DNA from 3 places in the Streptomyces sp. NPDC050145 genome. Region 2 is predicted to be linked to each of the others. Evidence: riboswitches for the same ligand, from Rfam matches in the RefSeq annotation. Region 2 holds a riboswitch; each other region holds the start of a gene.
The links. A riboswitch is a leader RNA that binds a small molecule or an ion and turns the genes downstream of it on or off. The one in region 2 is predicted to bind S-adenosylmethionine.
Positions count from the first base shown of each region.

Region 1 (5,983 bases), on a different contig from region 2:
TCGTCGCCTACGCGGGAGGACGCGACTTCGCGCCCGGCTGGTACGCGGTGCTGATGGCCTGTCTGCCCGTCGGCATGCTCGTCGGCAACCTGCGGGTGGGGCGACTGCTACGGCCACGCATCCGCGAGCGGCTCGTCGTCCCGCTGACCGCACTGATGGGGCTGCCGCTGGTCGGCTTCGCCGCCGAGCCCGGAGTGGCCGTCTCGTCCTGCCTGCTGCTGCTCTGCGGCTTCGGATTCGCCTACGGTCTCGGCCTGCAACGGCCGTTCCTGGACGCTCTGCCACCGGACGGCCAGGGCCAGGCCTTCGGTCTGCTCGGCTCCGGCGGCATGACACTGCAGGGCGTCGGGCCGGCCTGCTTCGGCGCGGTGGCGGCAGGCATCGGAACAGGCGGGGCGATCGCCCTGGCGGGCGGCGCGGCAGCGCTCGCCGGCGGCTGGATTCTCACCTGGCACCGGCCCGCATCCCCGAAACTCGTACGGGATCTCGAGACCACGAACACCTCACGGAAGGCGCACACCGCATGATCGACGCGTTCGCGAAGGACAACCTGCACGGCAGACTGCGGCGGGACCGCGAGGCGCTGCTGTGGAAACTCGACGGCTTGTCCGAGTACGACGTCCGCCGGCCTCTGACAGCGACCGGGACCAACCTCCTCGGTCTGGTCAAACACGTGGCGACCGTCGAGGCCAGGTACTTCGGCGAGGTCTTCGGCCGCCCGTCTCCGGAGCCGCTGGGCAGGTGGCAGGACTCCGACGGCAGCGACCAGTGGGCGGCCGAGGACGAGACCCGGGAACAGATCATCGGGTTCTACCGGCGCACTTGGGAACACTCGGACGCGACGATCGACGAGCTTCCTCTCGACGCCCCCGGCCATGTGCCGTGGTGGTCGGAGCCGTATCCCAACACGAACCTGTTCGCGATCACCACCCACGTCCTGAGCGAGACCGTCCGGCATGCCGGGCACGCCGACATCCTGCGCGAGAGCGTCGACGGCCGGACCGGGCTGCGCGCCGAACACGAGAGACGGATCGACGAGGAGGCCCGGGCCGCCCACCGCGCGAAGATCGAGCGGGCCGCCAGATCCGCCGCATCAGTCAAGGCATAGCCGGACCGGTCGGCGAGGCCGACGCCGTGGGGGCATCCCCGTTCGGAGATGCCCCCAGGGGACAGCGCGCCGCTACAGCCGGGAGCCGAGCATCAGGCCGGTGCTCGCGGCGACGCGTTGTCCTTCTTGCTCAGGCAGGCGGTCAGAAGGAGACGCTGACGCCGAACTCGTGGTACTGGCCTACCGCACCGAGAACCTGGTCCTGGACGGCGCCGGCCTGCGCCAGGAGCGACGCGTCGCTGACGGCCTGGGGGCCGGCCACGACGGAGGCGTGCGGGGCCACGCCGCCGGAGACGGTGTCGAGGTCGGCGTCGGTGAGCTCGACGGTACGAAGCTGGTGAGCGGAGTTCATTTCAGTACTTCCCTTTCGCACGGATGGATCCACAAGAGGGGGTGGCCCCGCTGGGGACTGCGGGCCTCGACCGCAGGAACGGCGACGCCCGTCCGGGGGCGCCGCCACTCCGGGGGAGCGGTGCCGTGGATCAAACCACGCAGCCCACGGAAGATCTAATGAACAGCCGCTCCGGCCCGCCCTGTTCAACGTCCGAGCGGCACACTCGCGTGGACCCGTACACGGATCCGGGCCCACTTCTCCACATCGTTCGCGAAGGGACGGCGCACCCTCGCGGCCGAGCACGGTCACGAAGCGGACAATCGAGAGATAGAAGGGCGAGCCGCGTACGCGCCGATGTCCGTCACGGCACGTCCGTATCGACTTTGCGGAGCCTCAGTGCAGATCTGCCGAGTGAGGTCCGGTGCCCCACTGTCCGATCCGATGTCTCCCTGACGCAGCCGGGCGGCAGGCGCAGACGCAACGGCTCCAGGCCCGGGAGGAACGTCGTTCGATGCCGCGGCCCGTCAGGCGCGTGAGGCGATCCGTGAACTGGCGGCGGTCGAACCGTTGATCATGCTGGAGGGGCCCGAGCCCGTGATCGACGCGGCCGAGAAGGTGGTCGCCGCCCTGCGTCATGAACACAGCGCGGCTCGGGCGCTCTACCTGGACCGACGCCCCGGCCCGTGGCAGAACTACGAAGAGGCGCAGGCCCGGCGCATTCAGGCACTCCGGGACCTCTGGGCCACGGCGCGCAAGGCACTCGGGGCCGACATCAGCACCGCGTGACAGCGACGAGGGGGCCTTTCCGCGGAAGGCCGTCAGGGTTGGTGTATGGCCTCGGTGAGGCGGTCCGCCGCGTGGATGGCGGCCTTCGCGAGCCGGGCGCCCGGGTGGCGGGTGAGGCGTTGGAGCGGGCCGGTGACCGTGACGGCGGCCACGACGCGCCGGTCCGGGTCGCGGACCGGCGCCGAGACGGAGGCCATGCCGGGTTCCCGTTCGCCGATCGACTGGGCCCAGCCCCTGCGCCGTACGCCGCTGAGGGTCCTGGCCGTGAAGTGAGCCCCCTGCAGCCCGTGGTGGTAGCGCTCGGGTTCCTCCCAGGCCAGCAGGACCTGGGCGGCGGAGCCGACCTTCATGGGGAACGCGGAACCGACGGGCACGGTGTCGCGCAGACCTGCGGTCCGCTCGGCGGCGGCGACGCAGATGCGCACGTCCCCCTGCCGGCGGTAGAGCTGAGCGCTCTCGCCGGTGGTGTCCCGCAGGGCGGTGAGGACCGGGCCCGCCGAGGTCAGCAGGAGATCCTCGCCCGAAGCCGCCGAGAGTTCGGCGAGCCACGGGCCCAGGACGAACCGGCCCTGCAGGTCCCTGCCGACCAGACGGTAGCGCTCGAGGGCGGTGGCGAGCCGGTGGGCGGTGGGCCGGGACAGGCCGGTGGCGGCGACCAGCCCCGCGAGTGTGGCGGGCCCCGCCGCCAGCGCATCCATGATCACCGCGGTCTTGTCGAGCACGCCGACACCACTGGAAATATCGGATATGTCCATGAAAAGACCTACTCCAGTCTCAGGCCGCGAGTGAGGATCGCGGAGACCTCGCCGAGGCGAGGGCGGGGGTGATCAGCGAGGAAGGACCGAAGACATCGGTCGAGGTGTCGCAGTGATCGCGAGACGGGTATGCGGAAGGCCCGGGGCGGAAAGAGCCGGGGCGAAGGTCAGCACAGAGAGCACCGTGTCTCCTCATCTTTTCCCGCGCCACGTTGGCGCGAGCCGGAGTTGGCACTGATCCCGACGGCGCGGCGCGAAGATGGAGCGCCGAGTCGACCGGGGAGTTGCCGGGGCTTCGTAGGGCCGGTCCCTCCACCCCTCTGGATGATTCGCGAAGACAATAGCAAGACTCCGGGCGTCACCTGCCGGGGGCTACCCCGATACGGAGGGTGAGGGGGAACCGTGGGTGTTCTGGACAGTGACCGGCGGCGACTGGCGCGGGGGCTCGCGCTGGCCGTCGCGGGCGCGTTGCTCGGCGCGGGCGGCGTGGCGTGGGGGACGGGCACGCTGCCGTTGTTCGGCGCGAAGCCCTGTTGGGACGCGGTGGCCGATCGCGATGTGGAGGTCCTGGTCGGCGACCACGACGTCGAGCACAGCGAGATCCGCCCCGCCTGGGTGGGCGGCGGTGAGCTGCAGGGAAGCTGTCGTCTGCTGGTCGCCGACGGACAGTCCCGTCCGCGGCCGACCCAGATCCGCGTTCACGACCTGAAGGGTCTGACGAGGGACAACCTTCCCTGGGCGGACGAGTTCCTGTCGACACGGATGACGCCTCTGGGCGGTGACCTGCTGGGAATGGCCTCGGACACCCGGGCGTGGGTCGCACTGCCCGACGCATGCCACGAGCCGGGTCGCCACAGCGGGCCCGCCGTCGTGGACGCGGCCGTGGGCGACGAGGAGATCGGCCACGCCACGGACGCGAAGGACAGTGCCCGCAACCGACAGGCCCTCGCCCGCATCGTCGTCGACGTCGCGAACCGGACCATGGAGACGCTCGACTGCCAAAGCGCCGACAGACTCTCTGCGCCCCGTGAACCCGCCCCGGAACCCGCACAGTTCGAGCCCATCGGCCACAGCCGGAAGATGTGCGGGCTGAAGAACGTGACCCTGCCCGAGCCGTACCGCGACTTCCGTCCCATGGCGCGCGTCACGCCCGGCGGCGCGGACGTGGCTCCTGCGTGGGGCTGCGACGTCCGTCTCAGCACCGCCGGCGATCCCGAGTTCCGCCTCAGGACCGTCCAGGAGCCCGCACTCACCGGCGCGTTCAGCACAACAGTCCGCGGGCAGGGGCTCGGCATCACGAACGAGGAGGGGCGTGACATGGACGGATCCTCATCCCCGACGGTTGCGGCCCTGCGCGCCAACTGCTCCGACGGACCGGCTGTCTTCATCGCCGAGGACCACTACCGCACCGACCGACGCATTTTCGTACGCCAGGTCTTCCTGGACTACGTGGCAGCGGAGGCCGCACGCCTGGATTGTGAACCTCTGCACATCCGCCTGCCCGCCTGAGAACCGCACCGAAATCCGCACCGAAATCCGCGTTCCACTGCTAGAGCGGAAGCCAATCAGGCCACCATGCCGGAGCATTGTCGGGGGAGCACTCGGCCACACTCACCGGATATCCCGAGGGGGCTCCAAAGGCGGACATCATCAACCAGTAAGTTCCCAGCGTCGCCAGCACGGAGACGACGAAGGCTGCCGCCATGCTGCGGCCTCCCAGGAACCCGAAGGAGAGAATCCAGAGTACGGAGATGATCAGCCACAGCCCGAAGAAGACGGGAATGAGGGAGAAGAAGTTGGCCGATGCATTGACTCCGATCTCGCAGTCGTTCCAGGCCCTCCCCAGCATTGTCGTGCCGGCATAGGAAGCAACAACTCCGGCGACCGGGCCTATTGCGCACCCGGTGAGGCGGCGTCCGGCTTGAGCATCTCCGCTCGTGTCTTCCATTCGCGCCTTCCCTCGGGGGTTCGGGCCTCCGCGCCGACGACCCGTCCGGTGATCCGGAGTGCGCGCCCGCATGATCATGCCCGGAGGCAGCCCGCTCGCGTCAACTGCTTGTTCTGAACAGTGGGGGAGCGTTCGTGAGCGGCGCCCCTCCGCCAACAACCACTACCGCCCGTTGATTTGGCGGCCGTTACAGCGACCCGCCCATATGATCACGTCATGGCGATGACAGGGTTGGACGATCAGGTGACGACGGCGGAGAACTATCGCCGCTTCGCCGAGAACGAGGCGGCGGGACGATCCCCCGCCTACGAGACGCTGGCCCTCGCGGTGGCGTCCGACCCCGACGTGCTGAGCTTCCTGAGCACCCTGCCTCCCGACAAGCGCCAGCCGAACCTGCTGTTCGCCGCGGCCCGTCACCTGCTGCACACGGCGCCCGACGCGGACGCGCTGCGGGAGTTGGCCACCGCCCAGGCCGGGCGGCTGCGGGCGACGATGCTGTCCCGGCGCACCCAGACCAACGAACCGGGCCGCTGCGCAACCCTCCTTCCCGCGCTGGCCGCGCTCGACGGACCCCTCGCCCTGATCGAGGTCGGCGCGAGCGCCGGACTGTGCCTGCACGTCGACCGGTACTCCTACGACTACGGCCACACACACCTGACCGGCGGCGACCCACAGGCGCCGACGCTGCGATGCCGGGCGCAGGGCCCGCACCCGGAACTGCGGATGCCCGAGGTGGCATGGGCGGCCGGCATCGACCTCAACCCGCTCGATCCGTCGGATCCCGAGGACCGGTCCTGGCTCGAGTGCCTGGTGTGGCCAGGGCAGACGGCCCGCCGCGAACGCCTCGTCTCCGCCTTGGGGACCGCGCAGCGCCGTCCCGTGCCCGTCCACGAGGGCGACCTGTTCGAGGCGCTGCCGGCCCTCGTCCGGCAGGCGCCTCGGGGCGCGCGGGTCGTGGTGTTCCACTCGGCGGTGCTGGCGTACGTGACGCCGGAGGTCCGCGCCGACTTCGCGGAGCTGACCCGCGAGCTCGGCGTCGTGTGGATCGCGAA
Region 1 covers NZ_JBITJS010000003.1:254,413-260,395, forward strand. Annotated here, with positions in the region: gene ACIBTU_RS07870 (MFS transporter) at 1-527, shown strand, start outside; gene ACIBTU_RS07875 (DinB family protein) at 524-1,108, shown strand; gene ACIBTU_RS07880 (class IIb bacteriocin, lactobin A/cerein 7B family) at 1,251-1,460, opposite strand; gene ACIBTU_RS07885 (hypothetical protein) at 2,016-2,228, shown strand; gene ACIBTU_RS07890 (IclR family transcriptional regulator) at 2,261-2,983, opposite strand; SAM riboswitch class I at 3,173-3,314, opposite strand; gene ACIBTU_RS07895 (hypothetical protein) at 3,386-4,492, shown strand; gene ACIBTU_RS07900 (hypothetical protein) at 4,533-4,931, opposite strand; gene ACIBTU_RS07905 (DUF2332 domain-containing protein) at 5,148-5,983, shown strand, end outside.
Region 1: another riboswitch for S-adenosylmethionine. It lies ahead of ACIBTU_RS07890 (IclR family transcriptional regulator); the one in region 2 lies ahead of ACIBTU_RS16630 (aminotransferase class V-fold PLP-dependent enzyme).

Region 2 (5,983 bases):
TCGGACCGCAAAGGCCAAGAAGTCATGAGTAGCCAAGACATTCCAGAAGAGAACCTGCCCGCGCAGGACACCGAGGCCCACGGCTCGGTCGCGGTGAAGGAAGACCCCTTCGCCGACCCGGGTCTGCCCGAGCACGAGCACCGGATCCAGGACATCGACGACCGGGCCGCCAGGCGGTCCGAGCGTGTGGTCGCCTTCCTGTTCACGCTCTCGATGCTGGCCACGATCGGCTTCATCGCCTCGTACGTCACCCTCGACGTCGACAAGAGCGTGTACATTTTCCCGCTCGGTCACATCAGCGCGCTGAACTTCGCGCTGGGCACGACCCTGGGCGTGGCCCTGTTCTGCATCGGCGCCGGCGCGGTCCACTGGGCCCGCACGCTGATGTCGGACGTCGAGGTGGCGCAGGAGCGTCACGCGATCGAGGCCGAGCCCGAGGTCAAGGCGAAGGTCCTGCAGGACTTCGCCGACGGTGCGCGCGAGTCGCAGTTCGGCCGCCGCAAGCTGATCCGCAACACGCTCTTCGGCGCGCTGGCCATGGTGCCGCTCTCCGGTGTGGTGCTGCTGCGCGACCTCGGGCCGCTGCCCGAGAAGAAGCTGCGCACCACGTCGTGGAAGAAGGGCCTCAAGCTCGTCAACATGAACACGAACGAGCCGCTGCGTCCCTCGGACATCCCGGTCGGCTCGCTCACCTTCGCCAAGCCCGAGGGCCTGGAGGAGCACGACCACGACTTCCAGACGAACATCGCCAAGGACGCCCTGATGCTCGTCCGGATCCAGCCGGAGAACATCAAGGACAAGCGCGAGCTCGAGTGGTCGCACGAGGGCATCGTGGCGTACTCGAAGATCTGCACCCACGTGGGCTGCCCGATCTCCCTGTACGAGCAGCAGACGCACCACGCGCTGTGCCCCTGCCACCAGTCCACCTTCGACCTCTCCGACGGCGCGCGGGTGATCTTCGGCCCGGCGGGTCACGCTCTGCCGCAGCTGCGCATCGGTATTGACGACGAGGGCCACCTCGCGGCGCTCGGCGACTTCGACGAGCCCGTCGGTCCTGCCTTCTGGGAGCGCGGATGAGTACTACGACCACCAACGAGGCGTCTTCCCGCGAGAAGGCGCCGGCCGGCGAGCGCGTCGCCGACTGGGCCGACGGCCGCCTGGGGATCTACTCCCTGGCCAAGGCCAACATGCGCAAGATCTTTCCGGACCACTGGTCCTTCATGCTCGGCGAGATCTGCATGTACAGCTTCATCATCATCATCCTCACGGGTGTGTACCTGACGCTGTTCTTCCACCCGTCGATGAACGAGGTGGAGTACAACGGCAGCTACATCCCGCTGCAGGGTCAGCTGATGTCCGAGGCGTTCAACTCGACCATGCACATCAGCTTCGATGTGCGCGGTGGTCTGCTCATCCGGCAGATCCACCACTGGGCCGCGCTGATCTTCCTCGCCGGCATGTTCGTGCACATGATGCGCGTGTTCTTCACGGGTGCGTTCCGCAAGCCGCGTGAGGTCAACTGGCTGTTCGGCTTCCTGCTGTTCGTCCTCGGCATGTTCACCGGCTTCACCGGTTACTCGCTCCCGGACGACCTGCTCTCCGGCACCGGTGTCCGCTTCATGGAGGGCGCGGTCCTGTCCGTGCCGATCGTCGGCACGTACCTCTCGTTCTTCCTGTTCGGCGGAGAGTTCCCGGGCGGCGACTTCGTGGCCCGGTTCTACTCGGTCCACATCCTGCTGCTGCCGGGCATCATGCTCGGCCTGATGGTGGCGCACCTGATCCTGGTCTTCTACCACAAGCACACGCAGTTCGCGGGCCCCGGCAAGACCGAGAAGAACGTCGTCGGCATGCCGCTGCTGCCGGTCTACATGGCCAAGGCGGGTGGCTTCTTCTTCCTGGTCTTCGGTGTCATCGCGGTCATCTCCGCGATCGCCACGATCAACCCGATCTGGGCCATCGGCCCGTACCGTCCGGACCAGGTCTCCACGGGCGCCCAGCCCGACTGGTACATGGGCTTCTCCGAAGGCCTGATCCGTACGATGCCGGGCTGGGAGATCAACCTCTGGGGTCACACGCTCGTCCTGGGTGTGTTCATCCCGCTGGTGATCTTCCCGCTGGTCCTGGTCGCCATCGCCGTCTACCCGTTCATCGAGTCCTGGGTCACCGGCGACAAGCGCGAGCACCACATCCTGGACCGCCCGCGCAACGCCCCGACGCGCACCGCGTTCGGCGCCGCGTGGATCTCCTGGTACTTCGTGCTGATGATCGGTGGTGGCAACGACCTCTGGGCCACGCACTTCCACCTGTCGATCAACGCGATCACCTGGTTCGTCCGCATCAGCTTCTTCGTGATGCCGGTCGTGGTCTTCATCGCCACCAAGCGGATCTGCCTCGGCCTCCAGCGCCGCGACAAGGACAAGGTGCTGCACGGACGCGAGTCCGGCATCATCAAGCGCCTGCCGCACGGTGAGTTCATCGAGGTCCACGAGCCGCTGAACCAGGACGCCCTGCACACCCTCACGGCGCACGAGCAGTACGCGCCGCTGGAGCTCGGCCCGACGGTCGACGAGAACGGTGTGGAGCGCAAGCTGTCGCGCGTGCAGAAGCTGCGCGCCAAGCTCTCGAAGGGCTACTACGGAGAGCACAACCAGATCTCCAAGCCCACCGCCGAGGAGTACAAGGAGATCACCAGCGGCCACGGCCACCACTGATCTCTGACGCTGTTCGCCACGGCAGGAGCCCCCGTCCAGGCACTGGACGGGGGCTCTTCGCCGTCCTGGCACTGGATAAGGTGGGAGCACCCCTTTCCCACCTGTCCTACGCGTATCACCAGGAGCGGCGATGAGCGCTTTGACCCCCGCTGGAGGCGACACCGCGGCGGGCCGTTCCTGGCCCTCCGTCCTCAACGGCCTGCTGGAGGGCCGTGACCTGAGCGCCGACGACACCGCGTGGGCGATGGACCGGATCATGCGGGGCGAGGCCACCGACGCGCAGATCGCCGGCTTCGCGGTGGCCCTGCGCGCCAAGGGCGAGACCGTCGCGGAGATCTCCGGTCTGGTCCGCGGCATGTACGAGCACGCCAACGTGATCGAGGTGCCCGGCGAGACCGTCGACATCGTCGGCACCGGCGGCGACGGCGCCAAGACCGTCAACATCTCGACCATGTCGGCGATCGTGGTGGCCGGCGCGGGCGCCAAGGTCGTCAAGCACGGCAACCGGGCGGCGTCCTCCGCCTCCGGCGCCTCCGACGTCCTGGAGAAGCTCGGCGTCAACCTCGACCTGCCGCCCTCCCGGGTGCCCCAGGTCGCCGAGGAGGCGGGCATCACCTTCTGCTTCGCCGTGAAGTTCCACCCCGCGCTGCGCTACGCCGGCGCCGCCCGCGGCCAGCTCGGCATCCGTACCGTCTTCAACCTGCTCGGCCCGCTGACCAACCCGGCCCGGGTCCGCGCCCAGGCCGTCGGGGTCGCCGACGCCCGGATGGCCCCGGTCGTGGCCGGAGTCTTCGCCGAGCGCGGCAACTCCTCGCTCGTCTTCCGCGGCGACGACGGCCTCGACGAGCTGACCGTCACCGGGAGCTCCCGCGTCTGGGTGGTGCGCGACGGCGCCGTGCGCGAGGAGCGCTTCGACCCGCGCGACGTCGGCATCGAGCCGGTCCCCATCGAGGCCCTGCGCGGCGGCGACCCGGCGTACAACGCGGAGGTGGCGCGGCGCCTGCTCGACGGCGAGCGCGGGCCGGTCCGCGACGCCGTGCTGCTCAACTCGGCGGCCGCGCTCGTCGCCGTGCGCCCGGGCGAGGGCACGCTCACCGAGCAGCTCGCGGCCGGCATGGAGCGGGCCGCGCACTCGATCGACAGCGGGGCGGCCAAGGCGGCCCTGGAGCGCTGGGTGGCCGCCACCCAGCGCTGACCCGCACCCGCCCGCACCCGCGCGAACAAGGGCGCAGTCCAGATTCTGGACTGCGCCCTTGCCGTTTCCGGGACGTGTGGCAGGATGCTGAGCAAGGTCATGAGTGACAGCGATTTAGGCCCCGGCTCGCTGTCCGGCAACCCTCCGTCCGTGGCGGGGTGCCCCGGGTGAAGACCAGGCCGTGCGCAGCAAGGCGCATGGCAAGCGCGGACCCCTCGCGAATCCTGGGGTCCTGGGTCGTTCGAGGGAGCAGTCTCGTGAGCAAGCGAATGCGCTAGGGCTTCTCGCCCCTTCTCCACCACACCCTCCGCCCGGCCGGGTCTCTGCCGCCGTGCGTCGAGGTCAACACCCGTACGCCGACGGCCTTTTGAGCCCTGTCGTGCCGCCGTGCGGGATCTCTCCGTCCTTTCGCCTTGTCCTGCCGGGAGACACCCATGTCTGCTCACACCCCCTCCGCCGCCACCGCCACCGCCTGCGCCGAGTCCGCCGACCCCGCCTGCGGCGCCCCGCTGCCGGTCCTCGGCCGCGACGTCACCGTGCCGCTCGTCACCGGCGGCGAAGTCACCTACGCCGCCCTCGACTACGCCGCCAGCGCCCCCGCCCTCCAGCGCGTGTGGGACGACGTCGCCGCGTACGCCCCGTACTACGGCAGCGTGCACCGCGGCGCCGGGTACCTCTCCCAGCTGTCCACCGACCTGTTCGAGAACTCCCGCACCGCCGTCGCCGAGTTCCTCGACTGCCGCGAGGGCGACCAGGTCGTCTTCACCCGCTCCACCACCGACTCGCTCAACCTGCTCGCCCAGGCCCTCCCGGCCGACTGCCAGGTCTTCGTCTTCGAGACCGAGCACCACGCCTCGCTGCTGCCCTGGCGCGACGCCCGCGTCACCTACCTGAACGCGCCGCGCACCCCCGACGAGGCCGTCGCCACCCTGGAGCGCGCCCTCACCGACCGCGACCCCTACGGTCCGGCCCTCGTCTGCGTCACCGGCGCCTCGAACGTCACCGGTGAGCTGTGGCCGGTGCGCGAACTGGCCGCCGCCGCGCACGCGCACGGCGCCCGCATCGTCCTCGACGCCGCCCAGCTCGCCCCCCACCACCCCGTCTCCGTACAGGACCTGGACGTCGACTGGGTCGCCTTCTCCGGGCACAAGCTGTACGCGCCGTTCGGCTCGGGCGTGCTCGCGGGCCGCTCCGACTGGCTGACCGAGGCCGAGCCGTACCTGGCCGGCGGCGGCGCGTCGCGCAAGGTCGCCCGGCGCGCGGACGGCGGCGTGGACGTCGAGTGGCACGAGAGCGCCGCCCGCCACGAGGCCGGCTCGCCCAACGTCATCGGTGTCTACTCGATCGCCTCCGCCTGCAAGGCGCTGACCGAGGCGGGCTTCGACTCCCTCGTCGCCCGGGAGCAGCACCTGATCCGGAAGGTGCGCGAGGGCCTTGCGGCGGTGCCCGAGGTGAAGGTGCTGTCGCTGTTCGGCGACGACGCCCCGCGGGTCGGCGTCATCTCGTTCGTCGTCGAGGGCTGGAACTCCTCGCACTTCGCGGCCGCGCTCTCCGCCGAGTACGGCATCGGCGTGCGCGACGGTCTCTTCTGCGCCCACCCGCTGGTGCGCACGCTGCTCGGCTCGGACCCGCAGCAGCAGGGGGAGTGCGGTGCCCCCGAGGCCGCGCCCGGCGAGAAGTCGCTGAACGCGATCCGCGTCAGCTTCGGCGCGGGCACCCCCGACGAGCACGTCGAGCGCTTCGTCGCCGCGGTGACCGAGCTGGTCCGGGACGGTGCCCGCTGGAACTACCGCACGGAGGACGGACGCTGCGTCCCGGCCTCCTGAGGCATACGAGGCCTGCGAGACTTTTAGGGAGGTCCGCTCAGCCGTCCAGGCCGATGGCGAACGCGGCCTCCAGGTCGTGCTGGGAGTAGGTGCGGAAGGCGACGTGGGTGTCCGTCGCCTCCACACCCGGAATCTTGCTGATCTTGCCGGGGATGACATCGGCCAGGTCGTCGTGGCGGGCGACCCGGACCATGGCGATCAGGTCGTACGTACCGGTGACGGAGAAGACCTCGCTGACGCTCTCCAGCGCC
Region 2 covers NZ_JBITJS010000007.1:295,909-301,891, reverse strand. Annotated here, with positions in the region: gene ACIBTU_RS16650 (c-type cytochrome) at 1-28, shown strand, start outside; gene ACIBTU_RS16645 (Rieske 2Fe-2S domain-containing protein) at 25-1,077, shown strand; gene ACIBTU_RS16640 (cytochrome bc complex cytochrome b subunit) at 1,074-2,711, shown strand; gene trpD (anthranilate phosphoribosyltransferase) at 2,842-3,906, shown strand; SAM riboswitch class IV at 4,002-4,119, shown strand; gene ACIBTU_RS16630 (aminotransferase class V-fold PLP-dependent enzyme) at 4,341-5,732, shown strand; gene ACIBTU_RS16625 (Lrp/AsnC family transcriptional regulator) at 5,770-5,983, opposite strand, start outside.

Region 3 (5,983 bases), on a different contig from region 2:
AGGTCGGCGCCTACGCCGACTACGCGGCCGCCGGACAGCTCTACCCCGTGTCCCAGCTGCTCTCCGTGCCCGTCCAGGCCGACTTCCTCGGCGAGATGAGCCGGGCCGGCGAGGTCGGCGGCACCCAGTACGGCATGCCGTTCGCCGCCTCCACGCGCCGCCTCTTCTACAACAAGGACCTCTTCGCCCAGGCCGACATCGAGCCCCCGAAGACCTGGTCCCAGCTGGTCTCCGACGCCCGCGCCCTCAAGGCCGAGGGCGTCACCTACCCCTTCGCGCTGCCGCTCGGCGGCGAGGAGGCCCAGGCCGAGACCCTCATCTGGATGCTCTCCAACGGCGGCGGCTACACCGACAACGTCGGCTCGTACTCCCTCGACACCCCGCAGAACGTCCGCGCCCTGGACTGGCTCAAGAACGACCTCGTCGGCGCCGGACTCACCGGCCCCACCGCCCCCGCGCGACTCAACCGCACCCCCGCCTTCAAGGCCTTCGCCAACGGCGAGGTCGGCATGCTCTCCGGGCACCCCACCCTGATGAACATGGCCAAGGCCAAGGGCGTCGACTACGGAGACGTCGCCGTCCCCGGCCCCGACGGCACCCCCAAGAGCCGCATGGGCGTCACCGACTGGATGATGGCCTTCAAGGAAGGCGGCCACGCCAAGGCCGTCGGCGCGTTCCTCGACTACGTCTACAGCGAGAAGAACGTCCTCGACTTCTCCCGCGAGTACACCGTCGCGCCCGTCACCGCCTCCGCCTCCGACGCGATGCGCGACGCCCCGCAGGACAAGGCCCTCAGCCCCTTCATCGACGAGCTCGCCGAGGCCACGTACTACCCGGCGAACAAGACGTCCTGGCCCGTGATCAGCGCCGAGATCAAGAAGCAGATCGGCGCCACCGTAGGCCCGAACGGCAGCCCCGCGTCCGTCCTCGGCCGGATCCAGAACGAGGCGGCGGCCGCCGAATCCGCCGAGTAGCGTGGCGGGCATGGACGACATACTCGTACTCGGGGAGCGGGAGAAGGCGCTGCTCGCGTTCGAGGGGCGGAGCTGGGCGTCGCCGGGGGCCAAGGAGCGGGCCATCCGCGAGGAGCTCGACCTCGCCCCCGTGCGCTACTACCAGCTCCTCAACGCCCTCATCGACGACGAGCGGGCGCTGGCGTACGCCCCGGTGACGGTGAACCGGCTGCGCCGGGTACGGGAGTCGCGGCGCGCGGAGCGGTAGCCGGATGCGGCGGCCGGAAATCGCCGGGGTGCGGTACTCGGGCGTACGGCTCTAAGGTCGCCCCTATGGACGCCCCACGGACTGCCGCCGGCCGTGCAGGCCTGGCCGCGCTTCTCGCCCGCCCCGAGCGGAGCGTGATCGCCCTCGACTTCGACGGAACCCTCGCCCCGATCGTCCCCGACCCCGAGCAGGCCCGCGCCCACCCCGACGCCGTCCCCGCGCTCGCCGCCCTCGCGCCCCTCGTCGCCTCCGTCGCCGTCATCACCGGACGCCCCGCCGGCGTCGCCGTCCGCCACGGCGGCTTCGCCGGAGTGCCCGGGCTCGAACACCTCGTCGTCCTCGGCCACTACGGCGCCGAGCGCTGGGACGCCGTCACCGGCACCGTGCACGCGCCCGCGCCGCATCCCGGAGTCGCCGGGGTGCGCTCCGAACTGCCCGGGGTACTCGAATCGGCCGGCCTGTGGCACGACACGTACGTCGAGGAGAAGGGCCGCGCCGTCGCCGTCCACACGCGCCGCGCCCCCGACCCCCAGGCCGCCTTCGACGCCCTCCGCGCCCCGCTCGCCGCCCTCGCCGCCCGCCACGGCCTCGTCGTCGAACCCGGCCGCCTCGTCCTAGAACTCCGTCCGCCGGGTGTCGACAAGGGGGTCGCGCTCACGGAGTACGTGCGCGAGGTGGGCGCCGAATCGGTCCTCTACGCCGGCGACGACCTCGGCGACCTCCCCGCGTACGCCGCCGTCGAAAAACTCCGCGCCGACGGCACCCCGGGCCTCCTCGTCTGCAGCGCCAGCGAAGAAGTCCCCGACCTGGCCGACCGAGCCGACCTGACGGTCCCCGGCCCACCCGGAGTGGCCGCCCTCCTGAAATCCCTGGCCAGGGAACTGGGCGCCCTTTAGGGGGGGCAGCCCGGGCCCCTGGGGGCGCACGAAGTGTGCCCTTCAGGGGCGCGGGGAACTGCGCGAGAAGCCCCACCGGCCGGTCCCCGGCGACGATCGCCAGCCCCCTACGGCGAGAGCCCGCCCCGCGCTCAGCGGGAGCGCAGCGCATCCAATTGGTCCAGGAACCACCGGGCGGGCGGCAACGCAGAACCCGCCGCCACCAACCGCTCGCCCCGCTCGACCCGCTCCGCGTCCGGCATGTCCAGCGCCGCCCCCAACGCGACAGCGGTCCCGCTCACATCGAACGGGTTCACCCCGATCGCGGCGTCCCCGAGCTCCTCGTACGCCCCCGCCTCCCGCGACAGCACGAGCACACACCCGCCCCCGTCGGAGACGATCGGCACCTCCTTCGCGACCAGGTTCATCCCGTCCCGGATCGGGTTCACGAGGGCGACGTCCGCCAGCCGGTACGCCGCCAGGGAGCGCGCGAAGTCGTCCTTCACATGGAGCACGACCGGCGTCCAGCCCTCCGTACCGAAACGGGAGTTGATCGACGCCGCGACCCACGAGACCTCCGCCGTGTACTCCTGGTACACCTCCAGGTCCTGCCGCGACGGATACGCGAACGCGAGATGCACGACCCGCTCCCGCCACTCCGGCCGCGTCTCAAGGAGCAGCTCGAAGGCCCGCAGCCCCCGCACGATGTTCTTGGACAGTTCCGTGCGGTCCACCCGCACCACGACCTTGCGCCCCGCGCCGACCTGCTCCCGCAGCGCCGCGAGCCGCTCCTCGACGTCCGCCCGGTGCGCCCGCTCCCGCAGGAACTCCGCGTCGGCCCCGAGCCCGTGCACCCCGATCTCCGTACCGCCGGGCCCGCCCACGATCCGCGTACAGCACTCCGTGAACGCGTCCGCCCAGCGCCGGGTCAGAAAGCCCAGCCGGTCCGCGCCGAGCATCCCGCGCAGGAGCTGCTCCGCGATGTCGTCCGGCAGCATCCGGAACCAGTCGACGGGCGCCCACGGCGTGTGCGAGAAGTGCCCGATGCGCAGGTCGCCGCGGAGTTCGCGGAGCATCCCGGGCACCAGGGCCAGGTGGTAGTCCTGGACCACGACGGTCGCCCCCGGCGCCGCCCCGTCCGCGAGGGCCTGTGCGAACGCCCGGTTGTACTCCTCGTACGCCGCCCACTGCCGCCGGAACTCCGGTCCGAACGACGGCTCCAACGGGGTCTGGTACAGCATGTGGTGCACGAACCACAGCACCGAGTTCGCGATCCCGTTGTACGCCGCCGCGTGCACCTCCGGGTCGATGTCCAGCATCCGCACACCCGGCTCGGTGATCCCGCGCCGCACCGCCTCCCGGTCCCCGTCGCCGAGCGCCGCGCACACCCACAGCTTGTCGTCGACGGAGCTGAGCGCGGACACGAGCCCGCCCCCGCCCCGCCGGGCCGTGACCGTGCCGTCGTCCCCGACGGCGTACGAGACCGGGCCCCGGTTGGACGCGACAAGAACCTCAGCAGCACCAGGAGTGGAAGCCATACGGGCACGCTAGCCCGCCCCGGAAAGCCTCAAACGTAACGACGCTCACGCCACCCGACGTTCAGGCCACCCGCGCTCACGCCACCCGGCGCTCGCGGTACTCGTCGATCTCCGCCATCGGCGGCCGCTCCTCCGTGTCCACGTCGTGCGTGCGCGGCTCGAAACCCTTCTCGCCCCGCTCGAACTGGGTCAGCACCGGCCGCACCAGATGCCCGCGCGCGAGCCGCAGCTGCGCCGTGCGGTAGATCGCCGCCGCCATCCGGCCGAGCGCCTGCCCGTCCTGGTGCCGGTGCTTCCTGACCCCCACGTCGACCTGGGCGAGCGCGTCCAGGCCCACCGTGTGCAGCGCGTCCACGAGCAGCCCCAGCTCGACCCCGTACCCGACCGGGAACGGCAGCTGCTCGAGCAGGGACCTGCGGGCCGCGTACTCGCCGCCGAGCGGCTGCACGAAACCGGCCAGCCGCGGCCAGTGCAGGTTCAGCAGCGGCCGCGCCACCAGCTCGGTCACCCGCCCGCCCTGTCCCGCGGCGTCACCGAGCGGCCGGTCGTACATCGCCTTCACGAACTGCACGTCCGGGTCGGTGAGCAGCGGTCCGACGATCCCGGACACGAAGTCCGCGGAGAACTCCTTGAGGTCCGCGTCGACGAAGCAGACGATGTCGCCGGAGGTCACGAGGAGTGAGCGCCACAGCACCTCGCCCTTGCCGGGCCGGGCCGGGAGTCGCGGCAGGATCGCGTCCCGGTGCACGACCCGCGCGCCGGCCGCCGCCGCGACCTCGGAGGTCCGGTCCGTGGACCCGGAGTCCACGACCACCAGCTCGTCGACCAGCGGCACCGCCTCCGTCATCAGCTCGCGTCGGATCACGGACACGATCTGGCCGACCGTCGCCTCCTCGTCGAGCGCCGGCAGCACGACACTCACGGTCTGCCCCGACGCGCGCTTCGCGGCGATCAGCTGGTGCGGCGGCCGGTCCGCCACGGACCAGGAGCGCTCGTTCAGCCAGCGCTCTACCTCTTCCAGCACGGTCGGCTGCTCCTCACTCCGCGTGGTGGTGCGGGACGATTTGTGATCCATCTCGCGGTTCGGACGACTATCTCAAGCGTCCAGGCCGTCGGTTACAGTCTTGAACAAGGCCAGGGACCACCGCATGCCGGGGTCGCCGCGAGCCGCGCTCAACAATCGAATACCGCTCATCCAGAGGGGCAGAGGGATACGGCCCGTTGAAGCCCCGGCAACCCTCCAGCCGGTCTCGTAGGACACCGCAACTGTCCATCGCGAGGCTCCCGGCTAGGGAAGGTGCCAAATCCGTCTCACGGCGAGATGCGTCGTGAGGAAGATGAGGAGAAAGGGCCTCGCCTCTCATGGCTGTACAGACTGTCGCCACCGGAACCACCCCCTCCGAGAAGACCGTGGACCTCGGTCCCGCGTCGGGCCTCTCCTGCCGCGAGTGCGGCGCCAAGTTCGAGCTCGGCCCGATCTTCGCGTGCGTCGAGTGTTTCGGGCCTCTGGAGGTCGCGTACGACCTTCCCGTCGGCGACCCCGAGGCGCTCCGCAAGCAGATCGAGGCCGGCCCCGCGAACATCTGGCGCTACGCGCCGCTGCTGCCCGTCCCGGCCGACGTCGCCGAGAAGCCGAACCTGAACCCGGGCTGGACCCACCTGGTCAAGGCCGACAACCTGGCCCGTGAACTCGGCGTCGAGCAGGGCAGGCTGTTCGTCAAGGACGACTCCGGGAACCCGACGCACTCCTTCAAGGACCGTGTCGTCGCCCAGGCCATCGAGGCCGCCCGCGCCTTCGGCTTCACCACCCTCTCCTGCTCCTCCACGGGCAACCTGGCGGGTGCCGTCGGCGCCGCCGCCGCCCGCGCCGGCTTCCGCTCCTGCGTGTTCATCCCGCACGACCTGGAGCAGGGCAAGGTCGTCATGGCCGGTGTCTACGGCGGTGACCTCGTCGCCATCGAGGGCAACTACGACGATGTGAACCGCTTCTGCTCCGAGCTCATCGGCGACCCGCTGGGCGAGGGCTGGGGCTTCGTCAACGTCAACCTGCGCCCGTACTACGGCGAGGGTTCCAAGACGCTCGCCTACGAGATCTGCGAGCAGCTGGGCTGGCAGCTGCCGGACCAGCTGGTCATCCCGATCGCGTCCGGTTCGCAGTTCACGAAGATCGACAAGGGTCTGCAGGAGCTCATCAAGCTCGGCCTCGTCGAGGACAAGCCGTACAAGCTCTTCGGCGCCCAGGCCGAGGGCTGCTCGCCGGTCTCCGTCGCCTACAAGGGCGGCCACGACGTCGTCCGCCCGCAGAAGCCGAACACGATCGCGAAGTCGCTCGCCATCGGCAACCCGGCC
Region 3 covers NZ_JBITJS010000022.1:23,443-29,425, reverse strand. Annotated here, with positions in the region: gene ACIBTU_RS33805 (ABC transporter substrate-binding protein) at 1-974, shown strand, start outside; gene ACIBTU_RS33800 (DUF3263 domain-containing protein) at 985-1,221, shown strand; gene otsB (trehalose-phosphatase) at 1,287-2,117, shown strand; gene ACIBTU_RS33790 (trehalose-6-phosphate synthase) at 2,249-3,634, opposite strand; gene ACIBTU_RS33785 (glucosyl-3-phosphoglycerate synthase) at 3,711-4,658, opposite strand; SAM riboswitch class I at 4,823-4,978, shown strand; gene thrC (threonine synthase) at 4,997-5,983, shown strand, end outside.
Region 3: another riboswitch for S-adenosylmethionine. It lies ahead of thrC (threonine synthase); the one in region 2 lies ahead of ACIBTU_RS16630 (aminotransferase class V-fold PLP-dependent enzyme).